One region of the Microbispora sp. H10885 genome, then DNA from elsewhere that is predicted to be linked to it. Evidence: predicted binding sites of a transcription regulator. Region 1 holds the regulator's gene; the other holds the start of a gene.
The links. The regulator HspR, encoded in region 1, represses chaperone genes until heat shock. The targets are predictions, from matches to a motif close to ANTTGAGTCNNNNNGACTCAANT.
Positions count from the first base shown of each region.

Region 2: the regulator HspR is predicted to act here: its motif matches at 3,107-3,129, upstream of lon (endopeptidase La).

Region 1 covers NZ_JABBWY010000001.1:822,449-829,023, reverse strand. Annotated here, with positions in the region: gene dnaJ (molecular chaperone DnaJ) at 1-934, shown strand, start outside; gene HHX37_RS03650 (heat shock protein transcriptional repressor HspR) at 939-1,286, shown strand; gene clpB (ATP-dependent chaperone ClpB) at 1,327-3,918, shown strand; gene HHX37_RS03640 (hypothetical protein) at 4,016-5,788, shown strand; gene HHX37_RS03635 (tetratricopeptide repeat protein) at 6,082-6,575, opposite strand, start outside.
Region 2 covers NZ_JABBWY010000006.1:186,196-192,770, forward strand. Annotated here, with positions in the region: gene HHX37_RS17500 (methionine ABC transporter ATP-binding protein) at 1-280, opposite strand, end outside; gene lon (endopeptidase La) at 733-3,093, opposite strand; gene HHX37_RS17510 (MFS transporter) at 3,258-4,724, shown strand; gene HHX37_RS17515 (HAD-IA family hydrolase) at 4,794-5,384, opposite strand; gene HHX37_RS17520 (hypothetical protein) at 5,415-6,248, opposite strand; gene arfB (alternative ribosome rescue aminoacyl-tRNA hydrolase ArfB) at 6,453-6,575, shown strand, end outside.

The DNA.
Region 1 (6,575 bases):
GGGCGGGTTCACCGGCGCGGGTGGCCAGCGGCCAGGCGGCGGCAGCTTCAACTTCGACCTCGGCGACCTGTTCGGGGGCTCGGGTTCGGGCGAACGGATCGGGGACCTCTTCGGCGGGCTGTTCAACCGGGGCGGCGGCCCGCGCACGACCACCACCACCACCGGCCGGCCACGGCGCGGCCAGGACGTCGAGTCCGAGGTGACGCTCGCCTTCGGCGAGGCGGTCGACGGCACCACGGTGTCGCTCCGGCTCACCAGTTCGTCCGCCTGCGCGGCCTGCGGCGGCACGGGGGCGAAGGCCGGCACCACGCCGAGGGTCTGCCCGACCTGCGAGGGAACCGGGGCCGCCAGCCGCAACCTCGGCAACTTCGCCTTCTCCGAGCCGTGCCGCGACTGCCGCGGCCGGGGCCTGGTGGTCGACGACCCCTGCCCCGTCTGCGAGGGCAGCGGGCGCGGCAAGAGCACCCGCACGATCCAGGCGCGCATTCCCGCCGGGGTCGGCGACGGCCAGCGCATCAGGATCAAGGGCAAGGGCGCGCCGGGTGAGAACGGCGGCCCGGCGGGCGACCTCTACGTGCTGGTGCACGTGAAGCCGCACCCGGTGTTCGGCCGCAGCGGGGAGAACCTAACCGTCACGGTCCCCGTCACCTTCCCCGAGGCCGCGCTCGGCGCCGAGATCAAGGTGCCGACGCTCAAGGGCATGCCGGTGACCCTCCGAATCCCCGAGGGCACGCCGAACGGGCGGACCTTCCGGGTGCGCGGGCGCGGGGCCCCGCGCAAGGACGGCACCAAGGCCGATCTGCTGGTCACCGTCCAGGTGATGGTGCCGCAGAACCTGGACGACAAGGCCCGCGCGGCCCTTGAGGAGTTCAGGAACGCGACCGAGGGGCCGGACCTCCGCGAAGAGCTGATCAAGCAGGCCAGAAGCGAGTGAGCCGATGGATGCCAGGTTTTTCGACATCTCCGACGACACACCTGTCTATGTGATCTCCGTGGCCGCCCAGCTGTCCGGGCTGCATCCGCAGACGCTCCGCCAGTACGACCGGCTCGGCCTCGTCAGCCCCGGCCGTACGGCGGGGCGGGGACGGCTGTACTCCACCCGGGACATCGTGCTGCTGCGCGAGGTCCAGCGGCTCTCCCAGGAGCACGGCATCAACCTCGCCGGCATCAAGCGCATTCTCGAACTGGAGACGGAGAACCTGCGCCTGCGCGAGGAGGTCACGCGGCTGCGGGGTGAGCTCACGATGGTGCGGGCCCTGGTCCGCTACGAACTGCCACCTGCCTGAACCTGCCACCTGCCTTTACGGGGAATCGAGGCATCGTCATATGGACTACAAGTTCACCCAGAAAAGCCAGGAGGCCCTGTCGGCGGCCGTGCGCCGCGCCGCGGCCGACGGCAATCCCGAGGTGGCGCCCGCCCACCTCCTGACGACCCTGCTGGCGCAGAACGGCGGCATCGCCGCCTCGCTGCTGCAGGCCGTCGGCGCGGACCCGGCGAGGCTGCGCGCCCAGGCCGAGGAACTGCTGAGCCGGCTGCCCAAGGCGCAGGGCTCCACCGTGAGCGCGCCGTCCAGCTCCCGCCAGCTGCTGACCGTGATCAACACGGCCGCCCAGCGGGCCAAGCAGCTCGAAGACGAGTACGTCTCGACCGAGCACCTGCTGGTCGGGCTGGCGACCGACGGAGGACAGGTCGCCGACCTGCTGAAGGGCGTGGGCGCCACCCCCGACGCGCTGCTTGAGGCGTTCGAGAAGGTCCGCGGGCACGCGCGGGTGACCAGCGAGACGCCGGAGGACACGTACCAGGCGCTGGAGAAGTACGGCGTCGACCTCACCGAGGCGGCGAGGGCGGGCAAGCTCGACCCGGTCATCGGTCGCGACAGCGAGATCCGCCGGGTCGTCCAGGTGCTGTCGCGCCGCACCAAGAACAACCCTGTGCTGATCGGCGAGCCCGGCGTCGGCAAGACCGCCGTGGTGGAGGGCCTCGCCCAGCGGATCGTCGCGGGCGACGTGCCCGAGAGCCTGCGCAACAAGCGTCTCGTGGCGCTCGACCTCGGCGCGATGGTCGCGGGCGCGAAGTACCGCGGCGAGTTCGAGGAGCGCCTCAAGGCCGTGCTCACCGAGATCAAGGAGAGCAACGGCCAGATCGTGACGTTCATCGACGAGCTGCACACGATGGTCGGCGCGGGCGCGGCCGAGGGCGCGATGGACGCGGGCAACATGCTCAAGCCCATGCTGGCCCGCGGCGAGCTGCGGATGATCGGCGCCACCACGCTCGACGAGTACCGCGAGCGCATCGAGAAGGACCCGGCGCTGGAGCGGCGCTTCCAGCAGGTCTACGTCGGCGAGCCGACCGTCGAGGACACGATCGCGATCCTGCGCGGGCTCAAGGGCCGCTACGAGGCCCACCACCAGGTGCAGATCTCCGACAGCGCGCTGGTCGCCGCCGCGACGCTCTCCGATCGCTACATCACCGCGCGCTACCTGCCCGACAAGGCCATCGACCTGGTGGACGAGTCGATGTCGCGGCTGCGCATGGAGATCGACTCGCGGCCGGTGGAGATCGACCAGCTCCAGCGGAGCGTGGACCGCCTGAAGATGGAGGAGCTCGCGCTCGCGAAGGAGACCGACGAGGCCAGCCGCCAGCGCCTGGAGAAGCTCCGCGAGGAGCTGGCCAACCGCCAGGAGGACCTCAACGCTCTGGTCAGCCGGTGGGAGCGGGAGAAGGCCGGCCTCAACAAGGTCGGCGAGCTGAAGAAGCAGCTCGACGAGGCGCGCGGCGCGGCCGAGCGGGCCCAGCGCGACGGCGACTTCGAGGCCGCGTCCCGGCTCATGTACGGCGACGTGCCCCGCCTGGAGAAGGAGCTCGCCGAGGCCACCAGGGCCGCCGAGTCGGCGGAGGCCGAGGCCGAGCCGATGGTGAAGGAGGAGGTCGGCCCCGACGACATCGCCGAGGTCATCTCCTCGTGGACCGGTATCCCCGCCGGGCGGCTGCTGGAGGGCGAGACCGCCAAGCTGCTGCGGATGGAGGACGAGCTCGGAAGGCGCCTCATCGGCCAGCGTGAGGCCGTGCAGGCCGTCTCCGACGCCGTACGGCGGGCCCGGGCCGGCATCGCCGACCCCGACCGGCCGACCGGCTCCTTCCTGTTCCTCGGCCCGACCGGCGTCGGCAAGACCGAACTGGCCAAGGCGCTCGCCGAGTTCCTGTTCGACGACGAGCGGGCCATGACCCGCATCGACATGAGCGAGTACGGCGAGAAGCACAGCGTCGCCCGGCTGGTGGGCGCGCCGCCCGGTTACGTCGGGTACGAGGAGGGCGGCCAGCTCACCGAGGCCGTACGGCGCAGGCCGTACACGGTGGTGCTGCTGGACGAGATCGAGAAGGCCCACCCCGAGGTCTTCGACATCCTGCTCCAGGTGCTCGACGACGGCCGGCTCACCGACGGGCAGGGCCGCACGGTCGACTTCCGCAACACCATCCTGATCCTCACCTCGAACATCGGCTCGCAGTTCCTCGTCGATCCCACGATGGAGGGCGAGAGCAAGCGCGAGGCGGTGCTGAACGCGGTGCGGGCCTCGTTCAAGCCCGAGTTCCTCAACCGGCTCGACGACATCATCGTGTTCGACGCGCTGGGCACCGAGGAGCTGTCGCAGATCGTGGACCTGCAGGTCGCCAGGCTCGCCAAGAGGCTGTCCGACCGGCGGCTGAGGCTGACGGTCACCCCCGCCGCCCGGGACTGGCTCGCGCTGACCGGCTACGACCCGCTGTACGGCGCGCGCCCGCTGCGCCGCCTGATCCAGTCGGCGATCGGCGACCGGCTCGCCAAGGAACTGCTGTCGGGAGCCATCCGGGACGGCGACGAGGTAATCGTCGACATCGACGAGGCGGGAGACACGCTGAAGATCGGGCCCGCTCGGTAAGGTCTTCTCCACCATTGCGGCAAGCGCGCCCCGCCCTTTTCCCTCGCTGCTACGTTCGGCGTTCGTCGGACTACCGTACGCGATCAGGGGGACGTGGATGTCCAGGACATCACGAAGTATTCGAGGGCGGTGCGCGGCGCTCGCGGCGGTCACCGCCGGAGTGAGCTGGCTGACCTGGGGCACGGCGATGGCGAAGGACGGCGCGTCGTCCGACGCCTGCCGTCCCCGAAACCACGACGTCACGGGCCATGACAGCACGGACCAGGGCGTCACGCGTCACGAGATCGCGCGGCGCGAGGCCACGGACCGGAACGTGGGGGGCGTTCCGGCCACCCTGGCCCCGGCGGCGGGCGTGCTGAGCATCGCGGACGCCGCCGGATCCGCCGCCGGGCAGGGGCACCGCTCGCTTCCCGGCAGGCCCGTCCCGGATCCGGCCGTTCCCGGGGTGGCCAAGCCCGTCCTGCCGGCCCTGACGGCTCCTCGGGCACTGCCGGGCACGTCCTCCGCCAGGGCGCTGACGGGCCTGGTGCCGAGGACCGGAAACGCACCGGCCGCCGGAGCCGCGCCGGTCCGCGTGCCCGGCACGGCCGGCGCGGGCGGCGGCCGCGCGGCGGGTGTTCCCGGCGCCGTCAGTGGCGCGACCGGTGTTCCCGGCGCGGCCGGCCGCGCGGCGGGTGTTCCCGGCGCCGTCGGCGGCGCTACTGGTGGTGTTCCGGGCGCGGTCGGCGGCGCGACCACCCCGGCGGCGGCCGGCGTACCGGCGAGGTCTCTCCCCGTCGGCCTGGCCACCGCTCCGTCAGCGGCGAAGCCGATCTCCGCCGGCACATCGGTCCTCCCGTCGTCGACGAAGCCGATATCCCTTGGCACGTCCGGGCTTCCGTCGGCCACGAAGCCGCTCGCCGCGGGCGCCTCGGCCCTCTCGTCGCCCGCGAGGTCGCTCACGGCACCGGCGGCGACCGTGGCGGGGTCGCGTGTGCCGGCCGCCGCGCCTGTCGCGAACTCCGGCACGCTGCTTCCCGCCAGGAGCGCCGTTCCGCTCCTCGCCGTCGCGCCCGCCAGGCCCAGCGCCTCGGACGCGGCCTGCCCGCCGCAGGCGCCGCAGGGACTACGCGGCGAGCCGGCCGAGCAGGAGCGGGTGCGTCCCCTCACCGAGGGGCGGCCGCGGGCGCGTCGGCACCCGAGGCCGGAGGAAGAGGCGGGCAACGCCGGCGGGCAGAGCCGCGCCGCCCACAACACCGCCGCCCACAACACCGCCGCCCACAACCCGGTCGCCCACAACCCCGCGGGGCAGAACCCCGCCGGGCAGGGGTCCGCCGCACGCCCCGCCGAGCAGGCCGGACTGACGCCGCAGAGCAGCACCGTCAGCACCAGTTCCCAGAGCGGCGCCTCCGGTCAGGAGCAGACCACCGAGACCTTCCCACGCAAGCACCCGCACCGCAGGCACCATCCCCACAAGCAGGCCGGGACGCCGGAGCAGGCCGCGAACCAGGCGGGCCGGCCGGCGAGCGCGGCCCAGGAGGACACCGGGACGGCGACCGAGCGGAAGAACGGCGCCGGGCACAGGCGTCAGCGCGACGACGCCGCCGCACCGGCCCAGGCCGGAAGGCCGCAGGCCGCCGGCCAGGACAGAACGGGGCAGGGCAAGGCAGCACCGGGCAAGTCAGCACAGGGCAGGAAAATCGCACCGGCCGTCCAGCCTGAGACGGTGGGCGGCAGGCGCGTTCCGCGTCTCCAGCCGCGCGAATACCCCCGGGCCGCCGCGCACCCGCAGGGCGGCGACATCACCACCCCCGCCGCCCTCACCAAGGCGACGGGCACGCACGGGGTGACCGACTTCGCCGCCGCGACCGGGAACAGGATCCTGCCCTGACCCGGCACACGACAAAGGGGGCCGTGACACACGGCCCCTTTCTCGTTCCCGGCACAGCAGTACTCACGGACGACCGCACCGCGACCGGCTACGGCGCTCCCCTTCGAGAAGCCGTGACTGACACGCGGCCCCTGTCTCATTCCCGGCACACCGCTGCCATGGCGCGACCCGTACCGGGGTCGTTCACGGCGCTCCGCTTCGAGGAGCCGTGACACCTCGTTCCCGGGATGCCGGAGCTCTCAGGGGACCACCACGGATTCGTCGCCGGTGCTCGGATGCGGGCGGTCGGCGGCTCAGCGGGTGATGTCGAGAAGGGCGTCGAGGTCGTCCTCGGGCAGCCCGAGATCGACCCGGATGCGGTAGCGAGTGCGCAGCAGCGAGTCGCGGATGCCCGAACCGGTGGGGCCGCAGGCGCGGATGCCTTCGGTGGCCCAGTCGTGCGCCGCCTCCGCGTCGCCGTACGCGACCAGGGTCTCGGCGATGGTGAGCGCGGTGGCCGGGTTCCAGTCACCCGCCCGGATCGCCGCGATCATCGCTCTGGCCTCGTCCGGCCGGTCCAGCTCGAACAGGGTGTCGGCGATGCCGGCACGTGGATCCACCTGCACCTCACCCCCGTCCTCGATGGCGCTCTGGTAGCGGTCCAGCGCGGCGGCCGGCTGGCCGGCCTGGCGCCACTCCTCCGCCGCGAGCATGAGGATCGCCGCCCTCGACATCTCGCCCGACTCGTACCCCTGGGCCAGCGCGTCGAGGCGACGGGCGAGGGCACCGTGGTCATCGAGCAGCAGGG
Region 2 (6,575 bases), on a different contig from region 1:
TGCGCGACGACAGCAGCGCGAAGTGCTGGTGGATCATGCCGATGCGCTGCCGGGCGCGGCGCAGATCGGCCGCGCCGAGGGTGGTCAGCTCGCGTCCGTCGACGGTCACCACGCCCTCGTCGGGGCGTTCGAGCAGGTTGACGCAGCGCAGCAGGGTGCTCTTGCCGGCGCCGCTGCGTCCGAGCACGCCGAAGACCTTTCCCCTGCCGACGTGCAGGTCGACGCCGTCGAGCGCGACGACGTCGCCGTAGGCCTTGCGCAGGCCGGTAACCGTGATCACTTGCTGTCTCCGGAGAACGCGTACGGCTGCTGCGCGCCGGTCGGGAAGGGCGGGCGCCCGATCCGGAGCGGGGCCGGATCGGAGGGCGAGGAGAGCGTCATCGGGTGTGCGCCTTCGCGGGAGGGGCGGGAAGACCAGGGGCTCAGCCCGTTGGACACTCGCGTCGAGGCGGGTTCATCAGGTTCGGTACGCTCACGACCAGCTGAAACCACCTGTGAGCCTTCCGGTATTCCAGACCTGGAATGTGCCCTTTGTCACATGACAAGGCCCGCGCCCCGGAACGGGGACGCGGGCCTTGCTCGGGAACCCCCGGCGCAGGAACCTCCGGGCGCAGGAACCTCCGGGCGGCGCCGCCGCGCTCACCGGCAGCGCTCCCGGCGGCCGATGCCGCTGCCGGCCTTGCGGCGGCCCTGCGGCGGCCCGGCGACGGCCCGGCGACGGTCAGCCGGCGGTCAGGCGACGGCCTGCCGCGTGACCGTCGCGGGGGTCAGCGCCAGGTCGAGGACCTCGCGGACGTCGCTCACCGCGTGGACGGTGAGGTCGGCCAGCACCTCGGCCGGCACGTCGTCCAGGTCGGGCTCGTTGCGCGCGGGGATGAGCACGGTGGTGATCCCGGCCCGGTGGGCGGCCAGCAGCTTCTGCTTGACCCCGCCGATCGGCAGCACCCTGCCGGTCAGGGAGACCTCGCCGGTCATCGCCACGTCGCCGCGGACCGGGCGGCCCGAGAGCAGGGAGGCCAGGGCCGTGGTCATCGTGACACCCGCCGACGGGCCGTCCTTCGGCACCGCGCCCGCGGGCACGTGGATGTGCACCGACCGGTCCCTGAGCGACCCGACCGGCAGCTCCAGCTCCGCGCCGCGTGACCGCAGGAAGGACAGCGCGATCTGCGCCGACTCCTTCATCACGTCACCGAGCTGCCCGGTGAGCGTGACGCCGGTCGCCCCGGTCTCGGGGTCGGCCAGCGACGCCTCGACGTAGAGGACGTCGCCGCCCGCGCCGGTCACCGCGAGGCCCGTGGCCACGCCCGGCACCGCCGTACGCTGGCGCGCCTCCGGCAGGGACGACTCGGGCACGTGCCGCGGCCGGCCCAGGTAGGCGACCAGGTCATCGGGGGCGACCGTCACCGGGAGCTCCGTCTCGCCGAGGGCGACCTTCGCCGTCACCCGGCGCAGGACGCGGGCGATCGACCGCTCCAGTGACCGGACGCCGGCCTCGCGGGTGTACTCGCCCGCCAGGCGGCGCAGCGCCGCCTCCTCCACCGTCACGTCGGCGGTGGTGAGGCCCGCCTTCTCCAGCTGGCGCGGCAGCAGGTGGTCGCGGGCGATGGCGACCTTCTCGTCCTCGGTGTAGCCGTCCAGCGTGACGAGCTCCATCCGGTCGAGCAGCGGTCCGGGCACCTGCTCCAGGACGTTGGCCGTCGCGAGGAACAGCACGTCGCTGAGGTCGAGCTCGACCTCCAGGTAGTGGTCGCGGAAGGTGTGGTTCTGCGCCGGGTCGAGCACCTCCAGCAGCGCGGCCGTCGGGTCGCCCCGGTAGTCCGCGCCGACCTTGTCGATCTCGTCCAGGAGCACGACGGGGTTCATCGAGCCCGCCTCGCGGATCGCCCGGACGATGCGGCCCGGCAGCGCCCCGACGTACGTGCGCCGGTGGCCGCGGATCTCCGCCTCGTCGCGCACGCCGCCCAGGGCGACCCGGACGAACTTCCTGCCCATGGCGCGGGCGACCGACTCGCCGAGAGAGGTCTTGCCGACCCCGGGAGGGCCGGCCAGCGCGAGCACGGCGCCGCTGCGGCGCCCGCCGACCACGCCGAGGCCCTGGTCGGCCCGGCGCTTGCGGACCGCGAGGTACTCCACGATGCGGTCCTTCACGTCGTCGAGGCCGGTGTGGTCGGCGTCGAGCACCGCGCGGGCGCCCGCGATGTCGTAGGAGTCGGTCGTGTGGACGTTCCACGGAACGTCCAGCACCGTGTCGAGCCAGGTGCGGATCCAGCCGGTCTCGGGCGACTGGTCGGAGGTGCGCTCCAGCTTGGCGACCTCCTTGAGCGCCGCCTCCCGGACCTTCTCGGGCAGGTCGGCGGCCTCGATGCGGGCCCGGTAGTCCTCCTCCTCGTCGGAGGGGTCGCCGCTCAGCTCGCCCAGCTCCTTGCGTACGGCGGCGAGCTGCTGGCGCAACAGGAACTCGCGCTGCTGCTTCTCCATGCCCTCCTGGACGTCCTTGCGGATGGTCTCCGCGACGTCCATCTCGGCGAGGTGGTCGCGGGCCCACCCGACGAGCTTGTCGAGACGCTCCGCGGGGTCGGCGATCTCCAGCAGCAGCAGCTTCTGCTGGATGGTCAGCCAGGGGGCGTACCCCGAGCTGTCGGCGAGGACGGCGGGGTCGGTGATCTGGTTGACGGCGTCGACGACCTGCCACGCGCCCCGCTTCTGCAGGATCGTGGTGGTCAGGGCCTTGTACTCCTTGGCCAGTTCACCGGCCCTCGGCCCGGCGGCGACCGGCTCCAGCACCGTCGCCTCGACCCACAGCGCCGCGCCGGGGCCGGTGGTGCCGGTGCCGACGCGCATGCGGTGCACGCCGCGCACGACGGCCGCGGGCTCGCCGCCCGGCAGCCGTCCGACCTGTTCCACGACGGCGCTCACCCCCACCGGGCCGTAGCGGCCGTCGACGCGGGGCACCAGCAGGACCGTGCTCTCTCCACCGGCCCGGGCGGCGTCGATGGCCGCGCGGACCTCGGAGGCCGACAGGTCAAGGGGAACGACCATGCCGGGCAGGACGACCTCGTCGTCGAGCGGGAGGACGGGAAGGACCTGGGACATCAGCACTCCAATGGGTTGAGTTATGCCGACTCAACTAACAGGAGCCCGCCCCTGTTCCCTGTTCTGCGTCAGTTCGCTGTGAGCGATCGTAATCGTGTAATCGCCGCATGATCCCCCCGTTGCCGTGACGCGTCCACACCTCCGGATGGCGCATGATGGCGTGCATGGAATCCGGGCATATCCGACTCCGCTCGGCGACGGGCCGGTGGGTGCTGCTCACCACGGTCCTCGGGTCGTCCCTGGCGACCCTCGACGGCACCGTGGTCAACGTGGCCCTCCCCGCCCTCGGGCGCGACCTCGACGCCGGGATGTCCGGCCTGCAGTGGACCGTGAACGGCTACACGCTCACGATGGCCGCGCTGATCCTCCTGGGCGGGTCGCTGGGCGACCGGCTCGGCCGGCGCAAGATCTTCGTCGTCGGGGTGGTGTGGTTCGCCCTGGCCTCCGCCCTCTGCGGGGTCGCGCCGAACGCCCCCGTGCTCGTGCTCGCCCGTGCGCTCCAGGGCATCGGGGCGGCCCTGCTGATCCCCGGCAGCCTCGCGATCATCCAGGCGAGCTACGCGCCGGACGACCGGCCCCGCGCCGTCGGCGCCTGGTCGGGGCTGGGCGGCGTGGCCGCCGCCGTCGGGCCGTTGCTCGGCGGGTGGCTCGTCGAGGCGGCCGGCTGGCGGTGGGTGTTCCTGCTCAACCTGCCGCTCGCGGCCGTCGTGGTCGGCGTCGCCGCCCGGCACGTGCCCGAGACCAGGGACGCCGGGCCGCACGGCCGCTTCGACGTGCTCGGGACCGTCCTCGCCGCCCCCGCGCTGGCCGGCCTGACGTACGGCCTGATCCTGGCGGGCGACGGGCTGGTGCCGCTGGCCGCCGGAATCGCCCTGTCCATCTGCTTCGTGGTGGTGGAGATCCGGCGCTCCCCCCGATCGCTCGTCCCCGTGGGGGTGTTCGCCTCGCGGGAGTTCACCGCCGTCAACGTCGTCACGCTGGTCATGTACGCGGCGATGGGACTGGTGTTCTTCCTGCTGGTCGTCCAGCTCCAGGTGTCGGCCGGGATGTCACCCATCGCCGCCGGGTCGGCGATGCTCCCGGTCACCATCCTCATGCTGCTGCTGTCGTCCCGGGCCGGCGACCTGGCGGGGAGGATCGGCCCGCGCCTGCCCATGACGGGAGGGATCCTGCTGTGCGCGGCCGGGCTGCTGCTCATGAGCCGCATCGGCCCCGGCGCGTCCTACCTGGCCGACGTGCTGCCCGCGGCGTGCGTCTTCGGGCTCGGCCTGTCCGCCGCCGTCGCCCCGCTCACCGCGACGGTGCTCGCCACGGCGGAGGAGCGGTACGCGGGCGTCGCGAGCGGGGTCAACAACGCCCTGGCCAGGACGGGCGGGCTGCTGGCCGTCGCCGCGGTGCCGCCGCTGGTGGGGCTGACGGGCGACGCCTACGAGTCGCCCGCCGCGTTCACCCGGGGGTTCCACACGTCGATGCTGGTCTGCGCGGTCATGATGGCCGTCGCGGCGGTCGTCGCCTTCGTCACGATCAGGACGAACGTCCTCGCCGCCCAGGCGGGCGGGCCGCCCCCGCCCGAACTCCCCGGCGAGGCTTCGCCGCTCGGCTCCCGCCCTCCGGCGAGTTCGGGCACCTGACCCGGGGGTTCACGCGCCCCCGCGCCCCGTGCGCGGGTGGCCGGAGAAGGTCGTGGAGCGGCCGCGCGCTCAGCCGAGAAGCGTCTTCAGGTCCTCGCGGAGCGCGGCGGCGTCGCGGAAGTGGACGGCGGCGAGCCCCGCCCCCTCGGCCGCCGCGACGTTCTCCAGCCGGTCGTCCACGAAGACGAGGTCGCCGGGGGCGACCCCGAGCCAGGCCACGGTCTCGTGGAAGATCTCCGCCTCCGGCTTCACCAGGCCCATGCGGCCGCTGTAGAAACGCGGGCCGATCGGCCGCATGAACGGCAGCGCGTCGATGCCCTCGGCGACGCAGACCGGCATGTTGGACAGCAGCGCCATCGGCACCCCGACCTTGGCCAGCTCGTCGACGATCGCCACCGTCTCCTCGTTGGGCCGCGACCAGCTCGCCACGTCGAGGGCGACGACCTCGTCCAGGCCGGCGCCGTCCATCGGCCTGCCGTACACGTGGGACCAGTACGCGGCCGGGTCGAGCGAACCCCGGTCGAAGTCGAGCCGCACCTCCCAGTAGCGGTCCTGGAACCCGGGCTCGGCCCCTGTGACGTACGAGGCCAGGCGGGCGACGTCCTCGGGGGCCTGGGGGAGGGAGACGACGTTGCCGTAGTCGAAAAGCACAGTCTTCATGGTCGTACGATCATAACGCGTGTGCGCGACTCAGGTCACGAAGGGCTTCAGATACTCGTTGGCGCCCCCGCAGCGCAGGTAGTTGCGCACGGTGTGGAAGTCGAGCCAGTCGATGTCGCAGGAGACGTCCCGCTCGACCCCGTCGAAGCACGACGCCAGCGCGGCCGGGATCGCGGCGATGTCGTCCTTGTCGGCGATGTTGATCCAGCGGCGCACGCCCGGCGGGCGCGCTCCCCGGCCCCGGACCGGCACGGGGGCGAGCCGGTCGAACACGACGCGGCGCATGCCGAGCGGGCTGCCCAGCGTGACCAGCAGGTCGACGGACAGGTCGGGATGGGCCCACAGCGCCTCGTACGTGACCACGCTGCCGAGGGAGTGCGCGACGACCGCCCGGGGCCGGCGCCGGCGGATGACGTCGGCCACCGTGTCGCGGGCCCGTACGCGCGGGGCGCCGCCGCCGAGGTAGGTGGCCACCTCCGGGCAGAAGTCCTGCGCGAAGCGCACCGCCGCGGGGCCGAGCCTCGCCAGCAGCCACTCGGCCAGCAGGTGCGCGACGCCGGTCAGCGACTCCCCCGCCGCGTCCCGGAACGGGCCGCCGAGCTGGGCGGCCCAGTCGGCGAAGACCAGCTTCGATGGTGTGCCCATCTGCCGGACCGGCCGGGGCGGGCCGCTGTGGAGATGGTGGGCGTAGTAGGCGATCTCGGTGAAGTAGTCGCCGGCGCCACCCGTCCGGCCGTCCAGTCCCTGGTGCAGGTAGGCGTTCCACTTGGCGCGCACGGCCGCGGCGGCGCCGTCCGCCGATCCGCCGGCGTCCTCGTAGTAGTGGTACTTGCCTATGCCGTGCACGCCGACGATCGAGGTCATGCTCCCGCCCCACAATGTCGCCCGGTTTCCGGAGGTCCCGGTTTTCCGGACGTCACTGTGCACGAGGCGCTGGACCGTGACAACCACAAGCCGCGTTTACGGCGATAAATGACGCGCGCCGGTGGTATCTACATGGATAAGTTGTTCGTCCGGTCCATCAATCCCCCCCGTTCGCCCCGTCCGTCCGACCGAAGAGGACTCGCCATGCCAGGCCCGTTGCACGTCCGCGGCTCGATCGTCGTGCCCGAGGCCGAGCTGACCTGGCGTTTCTCCCGCTCGTCCGGCCCGGGCGGCCAGGGCGTCAACACCACCGACAGCCGGGTCGAG